DNA from 4 places in the Amphritea japonica ATCC BAA-1530 genome. Region 2 is predicted to be linked to each of the others. Evidence: predicted binding sites of a transcription regulator. Region 2 holds the regulator's gene; each other region holds the start of a gene.
What was found. Region 2 encodes FNR, which switches genes on or off when oxygen is low (the NO sensors DNR and NnrR bind a similar motif). Its sites were predicted from a motif close to TTGATNTANATCAA; they were not measured.
Positions count from the first base shown of each region.

Region 1: the regulator FNR is predicted to act here: its motif matches at 1,762-1,775, upstream of AMJAP_RS12795 (ribonucleoside triphosphate reductase).
Region 3: the regulator FNR is predicted to act here: its motif matches at 1,932-1,945, upstream of ubiM (5-demethoxyubiquinol-8 5-hydroxylase UbiM).
Region 4: the regulator FNR is predicted to act here: its motif matches at 1,543-1,556, upstream of AMJAP_RS14375 (bifunctional enoyl-CoA hydratase/phosphate acetyltransferase).

Region 1 is NZ_AP014545.1:2,771,933-2,775,109, forward strand. It holds gene AMJAP_RS12795 (ribonucleoside triphosphate reductase) at 1-1,674, opposite strand, end outside; gene AMJAP_RS12800 (CBS domain-containing protein) at 2,097-2,615, opposite strand; gene mobA (molybdenum cofactor guanylyltransferase MobA) at 2,900-3,177, opposite strand, start outside.
Region 2 is NZ_AP014545.1:2,084,895-2,088,071, forward strand. It holds gene hemN (oxygen-independent coproporphyrinogen III oxidase) at 1-1,198, shown strand, start outside; gene fnr (fumarate/nitrate reduction transcriptional regulator Fnr) at 1,284-2,063, shown strand; gene AMJAP_RS09700 (adenine phosphoribosyltransferase) at 2,146-2,688, shown strand; gene AMJAP_RS09705 (alpha/beta hydrolase) at 2,927-3,177, shown strand, end outside.
Region 3 is NZ_AP014545.1:3,481,450-3,484,626, reverse strand. It holds gene AMJAP_RS16005 (DMT family transporter) at 1-885, shown strand, start outside; gene ilvY (HTH-type transcriptional activator IlvY) at 921-1,793, opposite strand; gene ubiM (5-demethoxyubiquinol-8 5-hydroxylase UbiM) at 2,021-3,177, shown strand, end outside.
Region 4 is NZ_AP014545.1:3,108,165-3,111,341, forward strand. It holds gene AMJAP_RS14365 (histidine triad nucleotide-binding protein) at 1-76, opposite strand, end outside; gene AMJAP_RS14370 (hypothetical protein) at 548-1,276, shown strand; gene AMJAP_RS14375 (bifunctional enoyl-CoA hydratase/phosphate acetyltransferase) at 1,616-2,557, shown strand; gene AMJAP_RS14380 (acetate/propionate family kinase) at 2,558-3,177, shown strand, end outside.

The DNA of each region.
Region 1 (3,177 bases), 690 kb from region 2:
CTCATCACAGCGCGGACAAAATTCGTGCTCCCCCGCCAGATAACCATGCTGAGGACAGATTGAAAATGTCGGGGTAATAGTCAGATATGGCAGCGCGAAACGGCTCAGCGACTGCTTCACCAACTGCTTGCACGCACGTGCACTGGAGATCCGCTCACGCATATACAGGTGTAATACGGTGCCACCGGTATAACGGGTCTGTAGGGCATCCTGTTTCTCCAGTGCCAGAAAAGGGTCGTCTGTATAGCCCACCGGCAACTGGCTGGAATTAGTGTAATAAGGATGTTCCCGGGTGCCAGCTTGAAGAATATCCGGCCAACGCTTGCGATCCTCACGGGCAAAACGATAAGTCGTGCCTTCCGCCGGGGTCGCTTCAAGGTTATATAGATGCCCGGTCTGCTCCTGAAATTCAGTCAGCCGCATATTAATATGGTCCAGCAGTTGTAACGACTGTTCCTGTCCCTGATCACTGCTGATATCAAACGTATCCCCACTGAAGTTACGTAGCATCTCATTAATGCCATTCACCCCGATGGTGGAAAAATGGTTACGCAGAGTGCCCAGATAGCGTTTGGTATAAGGAAACAGTCCCTCATCCATCAATTGCTGTATGCGCTGACGCTTCAGCTCCAACGAGTCCCTGGCCAGCAACAGTAAGTGATCTAATTGCTCGTAGAGGCGTTCGGAATCATCCTGGCACTGATAGCCCAGCCGGGCACAGTTAATCGTCACCACACCGAGCGAACCGGTCTGCTCCGCCGAGCCAAACAGCCCGTTACCCCGCTTAAGCAGTTCTCGCAAATCAAGCTGCAAGCGACAGCACATAGAGCGCACCATACTCGGTTCAAGATCTGAGCAGATAAAGTTCTGAAAATACGGCAGACCATATTTAGCAGTCAGACGGAATAACAGGTCTGCATTCGGGCTGTCCCAGTCAAAGTCCTTTGTGATGTTGTAGGTGGGTATCGGAAAGGTGAAGACCCGGTCTTTGGCGTCCCCCGCATCCATCACTTCCAGATACGCACGGTTGATCATATCCATCTCCCGCTGCAGTTCGCCGTAGGCAAACGGCATCTCCTCACCACCAATAACCGGCACCTGCTCCTTCAGATCATCTGGACAGTGCCAGTCAAACGTCAGATTGGTAAAGGGTGTCTGGGTACCCCAGCGCGATGGCACATTCAGGTTATATATCAGCTCCTGCATCGATTGCAGCACCTGTTCATAGCTAAGGTTATCTTTACGGATATAGGGTGCCAGATAGGTATCAAAGGAACTGAATGCCTGAGCCCCGGCCCACTCATTCTGTAAAGTGCCAAAGAAGTTGACGATCTGGCCCATAGCGCTACTGAGATGCTTCGGCGGCCCACTGTCCAGGCGTCCTGGAACACCGTTCAGACCTTCATATAGCAAAGTACGCAGAGACCATCCTGCGCAATAACCAGAGAGCATATCCAGATCGTGGATGTGCAGATCACCTTCCCGGTGCGCTACGCCAATCTGCGGGGTATACACCTCGTTCAACCAGTAGTTAGCAATCACCTTGCCGGAGACATTCAGAATCAGGCCACCCAGAGAATAGCCCTGATTAGCGTTAGCGTTAACCCGCCAGTCACTACGCTCCAGGTATTCATCGATGGTACTACGTACGGCAACACTGTCATTCCTGCTCATTTATTAACCTATACAATATATAGTGCTATTTATTAAATTAAGACACAAGATGTAGTGCATTATGTATAAACAACTCCTCTCGAGACATTGATAGATATCAAGGCCATCAATTATTTTTTACGGATATCTGATAAAGGTTTTAGGCGTTTTACGATGCTATCTTTGTCCAAATGCCCCTGTACATCTCTGTTCAGGTTGATTCGACGCAGCTAATCTTCTAGGTGATTTAGCCTGAAACAGGCGGAGATGGAGCCAATACAAAGGCTTTTGTTAAACGAAGAAATATGACGATTCATACAAACTATCGGGTATCGAAAAGTAATGTTAGTACGAGGAGGAAACAGGAAAATTGATCAACAAACAGACGAAACAAAACAAGGGAGGCATAGTGACAGCCTCCTTGAAGACTAACCCTATCGTTATTATTTAGCTGACGCGTTACTTTCAGTCCGATAAAGCGTTATGCCTGATAACAGCTTCAGGATATCCAGAGTCGAAACCGCACCGCAGATCTGTTCATCCCTGGTAATAAAAATCCTGTGTACTCCTTTGCTATGCATCGTTTCTGCAAGCTCAGTGACAAGGGTTGTGTCAGGGGCCGAGATAATAGACTTAGTCATAATCTCCGCGACCAGATGGTTTTTATGCTGGCTGCCTTCAGAAAAACCCAATTCATCTGGTGAATACCCTTCAAGACTATTGTAATAGTACTGAGTAGTTGGGTTTTCATTTATGGAATGCTTAGGTTTACCGTCAAATGTGAGAATATCACTCAGGCTTACCACCCCGGAAAACTCTTTTTGTGCAGACAGTACAGGAGCACCGGTGATCTTGTGCCGATTAAAAAACTCAATTAATGCCTGGATGGACCAGTGTTCTGACACGGTTAATAAATCTTTTGACATGATATCGCTGGCGACCATTTCTGAGCGGGTATTCATAAGATTTAATCCTCTATATCAGTTTTGATTACCTATTTTTTAGGCTTGGAACTACATTTATACCTGTAAACTAAATCATGTTAGATCTCGACATTTATCATCAGCTGGCCTGAGCCATTAATACCCCGGAAACGAGGCTAAGCTAAGAAACCCAGTCAAGTGTTTTTCAGTTAATACTCCCCAGGCTGATTTTAATATCAGCAGCCTGAGAAGGAGGACACGAAGCGTTAGCTTAGCTACGAATTGTATCCGCTATTCTCAGCTATCGGGTGACTAAGGGCACGTCAGGCTCCCACAGCCAGCAGTTCGGGTGTATTCATATTCAGTAGACAATCGCCATCCCTGCTGGCATCCAGAACATAGTGTGGAAACTGCCGATACCAACGTCCCACAGCCCCCTGACCAGCGGCCAGCCACTGTTTCAATGCCGTCTGATAGCATACCGGAATGACGGCATGCAGATAATGTTCACGGTCTCCCGTTTTCAGGAAAACAATATGATCGGGGTACTGCCGGGCGCTATCCACCAATTGATCGATCACCTGTAAACTCAACAGAGGGG
Region 2 (3,177 bases):
TGCTCACGTTTGTTATTACTGCGCCTGTAATAAGGTAATCACACGCAACCGAAAGAAAGCACAACCCTACCTTGATACCTTGTATAAAGAGATGGCTCAGCTTTCAGAATGGTATTCCGAAGATCGCGTTGTTGAGCAGCTCCATTTTGGCGGAGGTACTCCGACCTTTATCAGTAATGATCAGATGATCCAGCTGATGCAGAAGTTGCGTGATAATTTCAAGCTTCTGGATGATGACTCCGGAGACTATTCAATTGAAATTGATCCCCGTGAAGTCGATCACGAAATGTTAAAAGTCCTGCGTGAAATCGGTTTCAATCGAGTAAGTTTTGGTGTTCAGGATGTCGAGCTTAAAGTGCAGGAAGCGGTGAACCGGGTGCAGCCCGTAGAAGAGATCGCCGATGTATTATATGAGTCTCGTCGCCTGGGGTTCCGCTCAATTAACATCGACCTTATTTATGGTCTCCCACACCAGACCCTGGATAGCTTCACGAAAACCCTTGATACCATTATCGAGCTCGACCCTGATCGCTTATCGGTATTTAACTATGCTCATATGCCAGACCGATTCAGGTCACAAAGTCATATCAAAGCTGAAGATCTGCCTAGCCCTGAGACTAAGCTGGCCATTCTAGAAACAACGATTAGCAAACTAATTGATGCAGGTTATGTATATATCGGCATGGACCACTTTGCTAAACCTGATGACGAACTGGCCCTGGCTCAACAAAGCGGGAAGTTACATCGAAATTTCCAGGGGTATACGACTCACAGTGATTGCGATCTGGTAGCCATGGGTGTGTCGTCTATTAGCCAGATTGGTGATGTTTACTATCAGAATGAACATGACATCGCCCTTTATTCTGCTGCAGTAGAATCACGTAATGATGCTATTAAGCGCGGGGTCACCCTGACACGGGATGACAGAATCCGCCGAGCAGTGATTACCCAATTAATCTGTCATTTCCAGTTACATAAAAAAGATATTGAAGATCAGTTTGAAATATCCTTTGCTGACTACTTTACTGAAGAACTGCAGGAACTGGAAAAATTCACTGGGGATGGCCTGGTTGTACTCACTGATGACAACATTGAAGTGACCCCGGCAGGACGGCTGCTGATCCGCAGAATATGCATGTCATTTGACGCGTATATTCCAAAGCAGTCGCCGACAAAGGGGTTTTCCCGCATCATTTGATACGGGAAAAGCTTCACCCGGCTCGAATTTTAGTAGATAATCTTGTGTTAGCTACGTCTATAACAACGAATACAGGACATCATTTATGGGTAACCATAAGGCATCTGAAGGGAAACTACATAGCTTGCAACAGGTCCACTGCGGTACTTGCAGCTTGAGCTCACTGTGCTTACCCGTGTCCCTCAATATGACAGAGATGGACCGGCTTGACGATATTATCGATAAAAGCCGCCCACTCAAAAAAGGTGAACACCTGTTCCACCAAGGCGAACCTTTTTCATCTGTATATGCTATCCGTGCGGGCACGATCAAAACCTATACTCTGACTAACGAGGGCGAAGAGCAGATCACCGGGTTCTACTTCCCAGGTGAACTGGTTGGAATGAGTGGTTTTGATAATGAAGAATACCCGGTATCGGCAAAAATTCTGGAAACCACCACCGTCTGCGAAATCCCCTTTGAGCGACTCGATGACCTTTCTGGACAACTTCCAGAACTGCGCCGCCAGATCCTTCGTACGATGAGCAAAGAGATTCGCGATGATCAGCAGATGATGCTGTTATTAAGTAAGAAAAACGCGGAACAGCGGGTCGCGACATTTCTGGTTAAGCTATCTAACCGTTTCAAAGCACGGGGCTATTCAGCCATTAGTTTTCGGCTTTCAATGTCCCGTAACGAAATCGGTAACTATTTGGGGCTTGCGGTCGAAACTGTTAGCCGGATCTTTACCCGGTTCCAGAAAATGGAATTGGTTCGGGTCGATGGTAAAGAGATTGAGCTAACCAATATTGATGAGATTTTCAAACTCTCGGGTGAATCACAGGAAGAAGAAACCTGTGAAGAGAAATCCTGCCCTAGCACTTAACTTCCCATCTGAAGCAAAGTAATACCCGCACTTAGCGGGTATTATTTTGTCTCCAAAGTCATTCTGTTTTAAGGTAATTCTGATGAGCTTCGATGAATGTTACATAAAGTCAGTCATGCGCACGATTCCGGATTGGCCGGAACCCGGCGTCATGTTCAGAGACATCACCCCTCTGTTTAAAGATCCAAAAGCGCTACGCATGATCTCTGATGAATTTATCCAGCGTTATATCGATACTGATATTACTCATATAGCCAGCATTGACGCCCGAGGCTTTCTCATCAGCTCTATCATGGCATATCAACTCAATATCCCATTGGTCCTGGTACGTAAGAAAGGGAAATTACCCGGTAAAACAATTCAGCGAGAATATGCATTGGAATACGGTACCGCCGCTGTAGAGATGCAGATTGACGCGGTAACTGAAGGAGATAAAGTTCTTGTGTTTGATGACCTTATCGCCACAGGGGGCACCGTCCTCGCTGCCTGCACTATTATTAAAGAGTTAGGCGCAGAGGTATACGAAACGGCAACCCTCATTGACCTGCCCGATCTTGGAGGCTCTGAAAAAATTCAGCAGTCTGGCATACCTGTCCATGCGCTGCTCGCCTACGAGGGACTCTAATCAAAGACCCTATCACCGGGGATGGCTTTACAGGTCTTCCCTGGTCTAGTATCAGCGTCCGGTACTTTTATCTTCCTGATAGCAATTGCCGTGACTGCTTCCCTGCATGATTCAACTATAAATACGCTCCTCCAATCCTCTTTCAAAAATATCTGCGACTATTATACAGTTGCATATTTCTTTAGGTTATATGAATATAACAATGATAAAAATACTATATAAGTAAGAGTAAACCGTTATGTTTAACCGGCCTGCCTATATCACCGCTCTAGTCATCTCAGTTCTGTTTTGCAGCCATTCATACGCGGAAGAGGTCAATATAAAGCATGAAAATCTTATCCTTAATGCCAATTTGCAGCGGATTGATGAACAGCCTCTTAGCGGAAGAGTTGCATTAATCACCCATGGAACACTGGCGCATAACCAGATGGAGATAATCTCCACCCTGCAAAGCTTACTCACTGATGAAGAACTTCCAAGTCTGGCGAT
Region 3 (3,177 bases), 1.4 Mb from region 2:
AAAACGACATTTGATCGTCGTGCTATCCTGCTCTTAGTGGGGCTTTGCATGTTGTTCGGTCTCAACCAGGTAGTCGTTAAGTTCGGTTTGGAGGGAATATCCCCCTTGCTGCAGGCCGGTTTGCGGTCTGTCGGTGCGGCATTGCTGCTCATGCTCTGGATGCTGTGGCGTGGTGAGAAAATTTTTTATCGAGATGGTACTTTTTGGTGGGGTGTTCTGCTCGGGGTGCTGTTTGCGATCGAATTTTTATTAATCTATCTGGCCCTGGACCTGACCACGGCTTCTCACACAACAATTTTTCTCTACACCTCTCCCTTTGTTGTGGCATTGGGGGCGCATTTTTTTGTTCAGGGCGAGCACCTTCGAAGCGTTCAGGTTATGGGGCTGTTGGTGGCTTTTGCAGGAGTGATTTTTGCATTTCGAGATTCTCTCGAGGGTGATGCTACTCTGTTGGGCGATAGCCTGGCATTGGCGGCGGCGCTTTTCTGGGGGGCGACGACGGTGGTCCTGAAAGCATCCCCGCAAAGGCATCTGTCTGCCTCCCGGGTATTGCTTTATCAGTTGGTGGTTTCGGCCGTGATTTTGCCGCTGTTGTCATGGCTGTTAAATGAACCAGGTGTAACCAACCTGACCCCGCTGGTGGTGGGCTCGTTATTGTTTCAAATCGTTTTGATGGCGTTTGTTGGTTATTTAGCCTGGTTTTGGCTGTTGAGTCATTATCCTGCCTCGAAGATTGCTAGTTTTACCTTTCTTACCCCCTTGTTTGGCGTACTGCTCGCCTGGTTGATTCTCGATGAACGGCTTTCGTTAGATATGCTGGGGGCTTTACTATTAGTGGCTCTGGGTATCTTTCTGGTCAATAAGCCGACAGGAAAAAGAATATGAAGTGAATAGCTTACGCAGGGCTTGATGTACTTGTACTACTGGATCTGTGACCAGAAGGCCTCAATGAGTGGGCTTTGCAGCTTTTTCTTCAGAGCAAACAGGCCAACATCATATGCCTTGAGTTCCGGCTTGATATTGAGAATTCGTACCCGGTCTGCCAGTGGGCTGTTATCCAGAACTATTTTAGGCACCACGCCCACCCCGAATCCGAGGCTAACCATACTGACGATCGCCTCATTACCAGCGACTTGTGCATAGATTATCGGCTTTGCCTGGCGGGCCTTAAACCAGCGGTCGATGCGTTTACGTGAGACGCCTTCTTCAGACAGAATCATGGGCACCTGCGACCAGTCTGGTGTGTCAGTGAGGAGAGGGTCCAGATGTATATCTTTCTGAGGGGCGATAAATACCAACGGTGAGGTTGCGATATGTTTGAATGCGAGTCCTGCGTTTAGCGTGTCTGGTCGGGCTGCAATGGTGATGTCGTCGGTGCCTGCCAATACGCGCTGAATTGCATTTTCCGGGTCACCTGTGTGTAGTTTTATCTCGATTTTAGGGTGTTGTCGACGGAAGTCGCTGAGAATGTCATAGAGAAAACTGTAGCTGGCAGTGACTGAGCAATACACGCTGATTTCACCTTGTAGCTCCTGAGCATCAGCTAACAGTGAATTACGCACAACATCCCACTGAATCAGTGCTTCACGGGCGTAGTCTTGAAAATTCTGCCCTTCGCGTGTCAGGCTGACGGTACGGTTATCCCGCTCAAACAGTTGTACTCCCAAGGAATCTTCCAATTGTTTTATCGCCCGGGTCAGGGCTGAAGGGCTGATGTGGCAAGCTTCACTAGCCCGACCAAAGTGGAGGGTGTCGCACAGGCTGATGAAGAGTTTCAGGGAGCGGGTATCCATAGCGTTATACAATAAGTCCGTTGCAAAATATGAAATGTAGTGTTGCATATATAACGTTTTTCGCAATACAAAATATACATTTTATTGCCTTTTTAAGGAGCCTTCTGGCTTGTTCTGATTTACTTTTCTTTGGTCGGCTTGATCTGGGTTAGGGTAATCAAAGAGCTGAGCCGTTAACGTGGGCGCTTGTATATCCGTTGATTGGCGTAGTTTGTCCGGGGTTCAGTATGAAATATGACATCGTAATTATTGGGGCAGGTCCTGCGGGTCTTAGCTTTGCTCGCTCATTAGGAGACACTGCGCTTAAGGTGTTGGTTGTCGAGCGATCATCTCTCGAGACTCTGCGTCAGCCGCCGGAAGATGGTCGGGAAATAGCCCTGACCCATCTGTCGATTGATATGATGAAAAACTCGGGCGCCTGGCAACAACTGGCAGATCAGGATGTATCACCAATCTGTGCTGCCAAGGTGCTGGATGGTGATTCGAGTTACACGCTGAATTTCGATAACACTGAAGCTAACCTGGATGCTCTGGGCTACCTGGTGCCGAATGATAAAATTCGTAAAGCATATTATGAGGTTGTAGAACCGATTGATAATGTTGAGCTTCTGACTGAAGTTTCAGTTGAGGATGTGGGTAGTACAGCAGATAGTGCCTGGGTTGTTCTTTCAAATGGTGACCGGGTTGAGTGTGATTTGCTAGTGTCAGCAGATAGTCGCTTTTCAGAAACTCGTCGTAAAATGGGTGTGCCGGCTTCGATGAAAGATTTTTCCCGCACCGCGATTGTGTGCCGTATGGAACACAGCCTGCCCCATAATCAAACCGCTTTTGAATGTTTCCACTATGGACGTACGCTGGCCATTTTGCCGATGACTGGCAATCTTTCTTCTATAGTTGTCACCGTATCCAGTGCTGAGGCTGAAAGTATCTTTAATATGGGCGAAGAGGCTTTTGCTGCCGATATAGAACAACGCCTGCAGGGGCAATTGGGTAGTATGAAGCTCTATGGTCGTCGCCACCTGTATCCGTTGGTCGCGGTGCATGCAAACAAGTTTGTCAGTCGTCGTTTTGCCGTGATTGGAGATGCCGCCGTGGGCATGCATCCGGTGACTGCTCACGGCTTTAACCTAGGGCTGCGTAGTCAGGAAACGCTGACAAAAGAGATTAAAAAGGCGTTGGAACAAGGCCGGGAAATCGGCTCTTTCAGTGTATTGGAAAAGTATCAGAGTACGCATATGCGGGTAACCAAGCCTCTTTATATGGGTACCAATCTGGTTGTAGGGTTATTCACTAATGATAACTTTGCAGCGAAGATTGCGCGTAAGGCAACGCTGCGAATCGCTAACAATTTTGCGCCCCTAAAGCAGATAATTACCCGCAAGTT
Region 4 (3,177 bases), 1.0 Mb from region 2:
CGATGACCTTATCGTCCTCATAGATAACATCCGCTGGAATCTCTTTATTCAGAATCTTACAAAACAGACAGTCCATTCATCCACCCTTTCAGTCTTAAATCGATTACTGGATTACACCGCAGCGCTTCCCGGATAGCAAGTATCCGGGAACAGAACGTCGCTACGCGACTCGCTAGTGGCTAGACGTAAAACTGCGTTTTACTTGCTAGAAACAGCGAATTTAAAATATTCTGATCTTTGTTGTATTTGAGGTCTGCTTTCGACACTTAGCAGATATAAAAGCCACTTGATTTTCAGCACCCTTTAAATCATAGTCTGGCGCGTACAAGGATGTTTCGGCCACATATAGAAAGGTGCATTTTATGGATAAAAACGATATAGCCCACTTTATTTATATTTTCCTTTACCAATTAACATCATTCCTTCTGAAGGCCTATTTAGGCACTTTGAAAATGATAAATTCAATTATTATCCACCAAATTAATTGTAATCCAAAATACAATGGAGTGTGACTAATGTGGATTCCATTTAGTTTTGTATGTTTTATATGTTTTTCATTTTTTTTACTTATAAACAATTAAATACTTACTGGAAGGAGAACAATGTATACAAACCATCCATTTTACTAGGTATCAGTACTGCATTAGCAATCACAGGCTACATTCAAGCTCAACGGATCCTTTTAATCGATGAGCCAGTAGTAATAGATAACTATTTATTGCTTAGCCATGCAGCCGTAGTTGGTGGGTTATTGTTGTTATTAATAATTATCTTAACCTTTTACTTATTAGGGCGAAGCCCTAGATCTCATAGGGTTTTGTTTCAGGTCATTTTATTAGCAGGGATTGGTATTTTTCCAACTAGCTATGTTGAACTCAAGAGCATTAACCATGCCTTTGATAAAGAAGAACCTAATATCTATGAAACTTTAGTTCTCGATAGGAAAAAGTTCACTAGCAGAAAAGGCACTATCCATTACCTTTACACAGAAAACTGGAATAACTCCAATGTAAGTCAAAAAATCCGTGTGCCTTACATTATCTATAGCAAAGCCAATGTTGGAGCCAAGCTAATTTTATGTCAGAAACCAGGGGCACTTGGTTATCGTTGGCTTGATAAAATTATAGTTACGCAGGATCTGGATCAGCCCCCCCAACAAGTACTTTGCAGAACATCTTTAAATCAAGAAATTATAGAAAACCTAGATCAAAATCAGGTTAAATCCCTGCAAGCTCTTTATCGAAAGTATGACGCCAAAAAAAATGGATCAGAATAATATTGAAAAGACTCTGTTCTATGTTCGCTAATGATACAAAGCAGCTCCCCTACAACCTGCTTATCCTTAGCTTTTCTAGCAAGTCGCGTAGCGACGTTCGAGCGACTAGCCAGCGGCGAAGCCGCGATCTAGCCACTTATATATTCCGCAAGTGCGTTATATCAAATAACGACCATATCACCTTAAGAAGTCACCAGTTTAGTGAACTAACATATTGCACTGCGTCATAAGAAGTTCATACTCTTGTCATAGAGTAAATACACACGCTGATACAGCGCAATGTATGGGTGATATCGCAGTGATCCTGCGTTATCACCGATGAATACCAGGAGTAGTAAAATGATTCTTTCAGAAAAACCCCCTATCCATAATCAGCTTGAATTCTTTATTGAGGAAGCCGTTAAAGCCCGCCCTGTTCGCACCGCCGTCGTGCATCCGGTTGAGCATAACGGATTAATGGGTGCCGTAGAGGCAGCTGAACGTGGCCTGATAGAGCCCATCCTGGTAGGCCCTGAAGCAAAAATACGCGCCACGGCTGATCAATATCAGTTAAATATTGACGGCTACGAGCTGATCAACGTAGAACACAGCCATGCTGCCGCTGAGCGGGCTGTCAGTCTGATCCGGGAAGCCAGGGCAGAAACCCTGATGAAGGGCGACCTGGGTACTTCAGAGTTACTCAGTGCAGTTATCCACAAAACCCAGGGAATTCGTTCTGAGCGCCGCCAGAGCCATATCTTTGTACTGGACGTTCCAAACTACCATAAGCCATTAATGATCACCGATGCGGCGATCAATGTATCACCAGACCTGTTAGTGAAACGGGATATTCTGCAAAACTCTATCGATTTCTGCCATGCGCTGGGTATCAACGAACCTAAGGTCGCGATTCTCGCGGCAGTAGAGAAAGTGAAACCTTCGATGCAAAGTACTATTGATGCAGCGGCCCTCTGTAAAATGTCAGACCGGGGACAGATCACCGGTGCCATTTTGGATGGCCCACTGGCGTTTGATAATGCGATCTCTCTGCAGGCGGCTATCGATAAGCATATCTCTTCGCCGGTCTCCGGTGATGCCGATATCCTCTTAGCCCCCGACCTTGAATCGGCCAATATGCTGGCGAAACAGTTAATTTATCTGGCAAATGCCAAATCAGCCGGTATCGCACTGGGCGCCCGCGCCCCGATCATTCTGAATAGCCGTTCCGACGGCACGCTGGCGCGTTTAGCATCCTGTGCCCTGGCGTCACATATGGTTCTACACCCGCAGGAGAGTATGTAAATGAGTCTGATTCTTACCGTAAACGGCGGTTCATCCAGCCTTAAATGCGCACTCTTTTCCCGTCATACCGGCAATGCTGAATGTCTGTACCAATTTAAGCTGGCCAACATTCTTAATGCACCAGTAATGAAAATAGTCTCCAGCCTGGGCGAAATCCTGGAGCAGCATCAATTAGACATGGCCGAGATCGCCACCGACAATCGCCATCAGGCCTGTCTTGATCAGGTGATCCAATGGGTGCACAAACAGCTGCCGGATAGCCGTATCAGTGCCTTTGGCCACCGTGTTGTCCACGGAGGTGAAGCGTTCAGTGACCCGGTACAGATAACCGATCAGATTATGCAGCAGCTGGAAGAATTTATCCCCCTGGCCCCGCTCCACCAACCCTATAATCTGAAGCTGATCCAGGCGTGCCAACATCTGGAGCCGGCCCTCCCGCAGATCGCCTGCTTTGATACGATGTTCCATATCGGCCAGCCCAATGTGGAACGTCATTATGCTATCCCGCGTAAGTACACTGAAGCGGGTATTCATAAATACGGTTTCCACGGACTGTCCTACGAATTTATCCAGCGTTCACTAGACAACATCGGGCGCGGCGCTGAAAACGCAAAAACTAT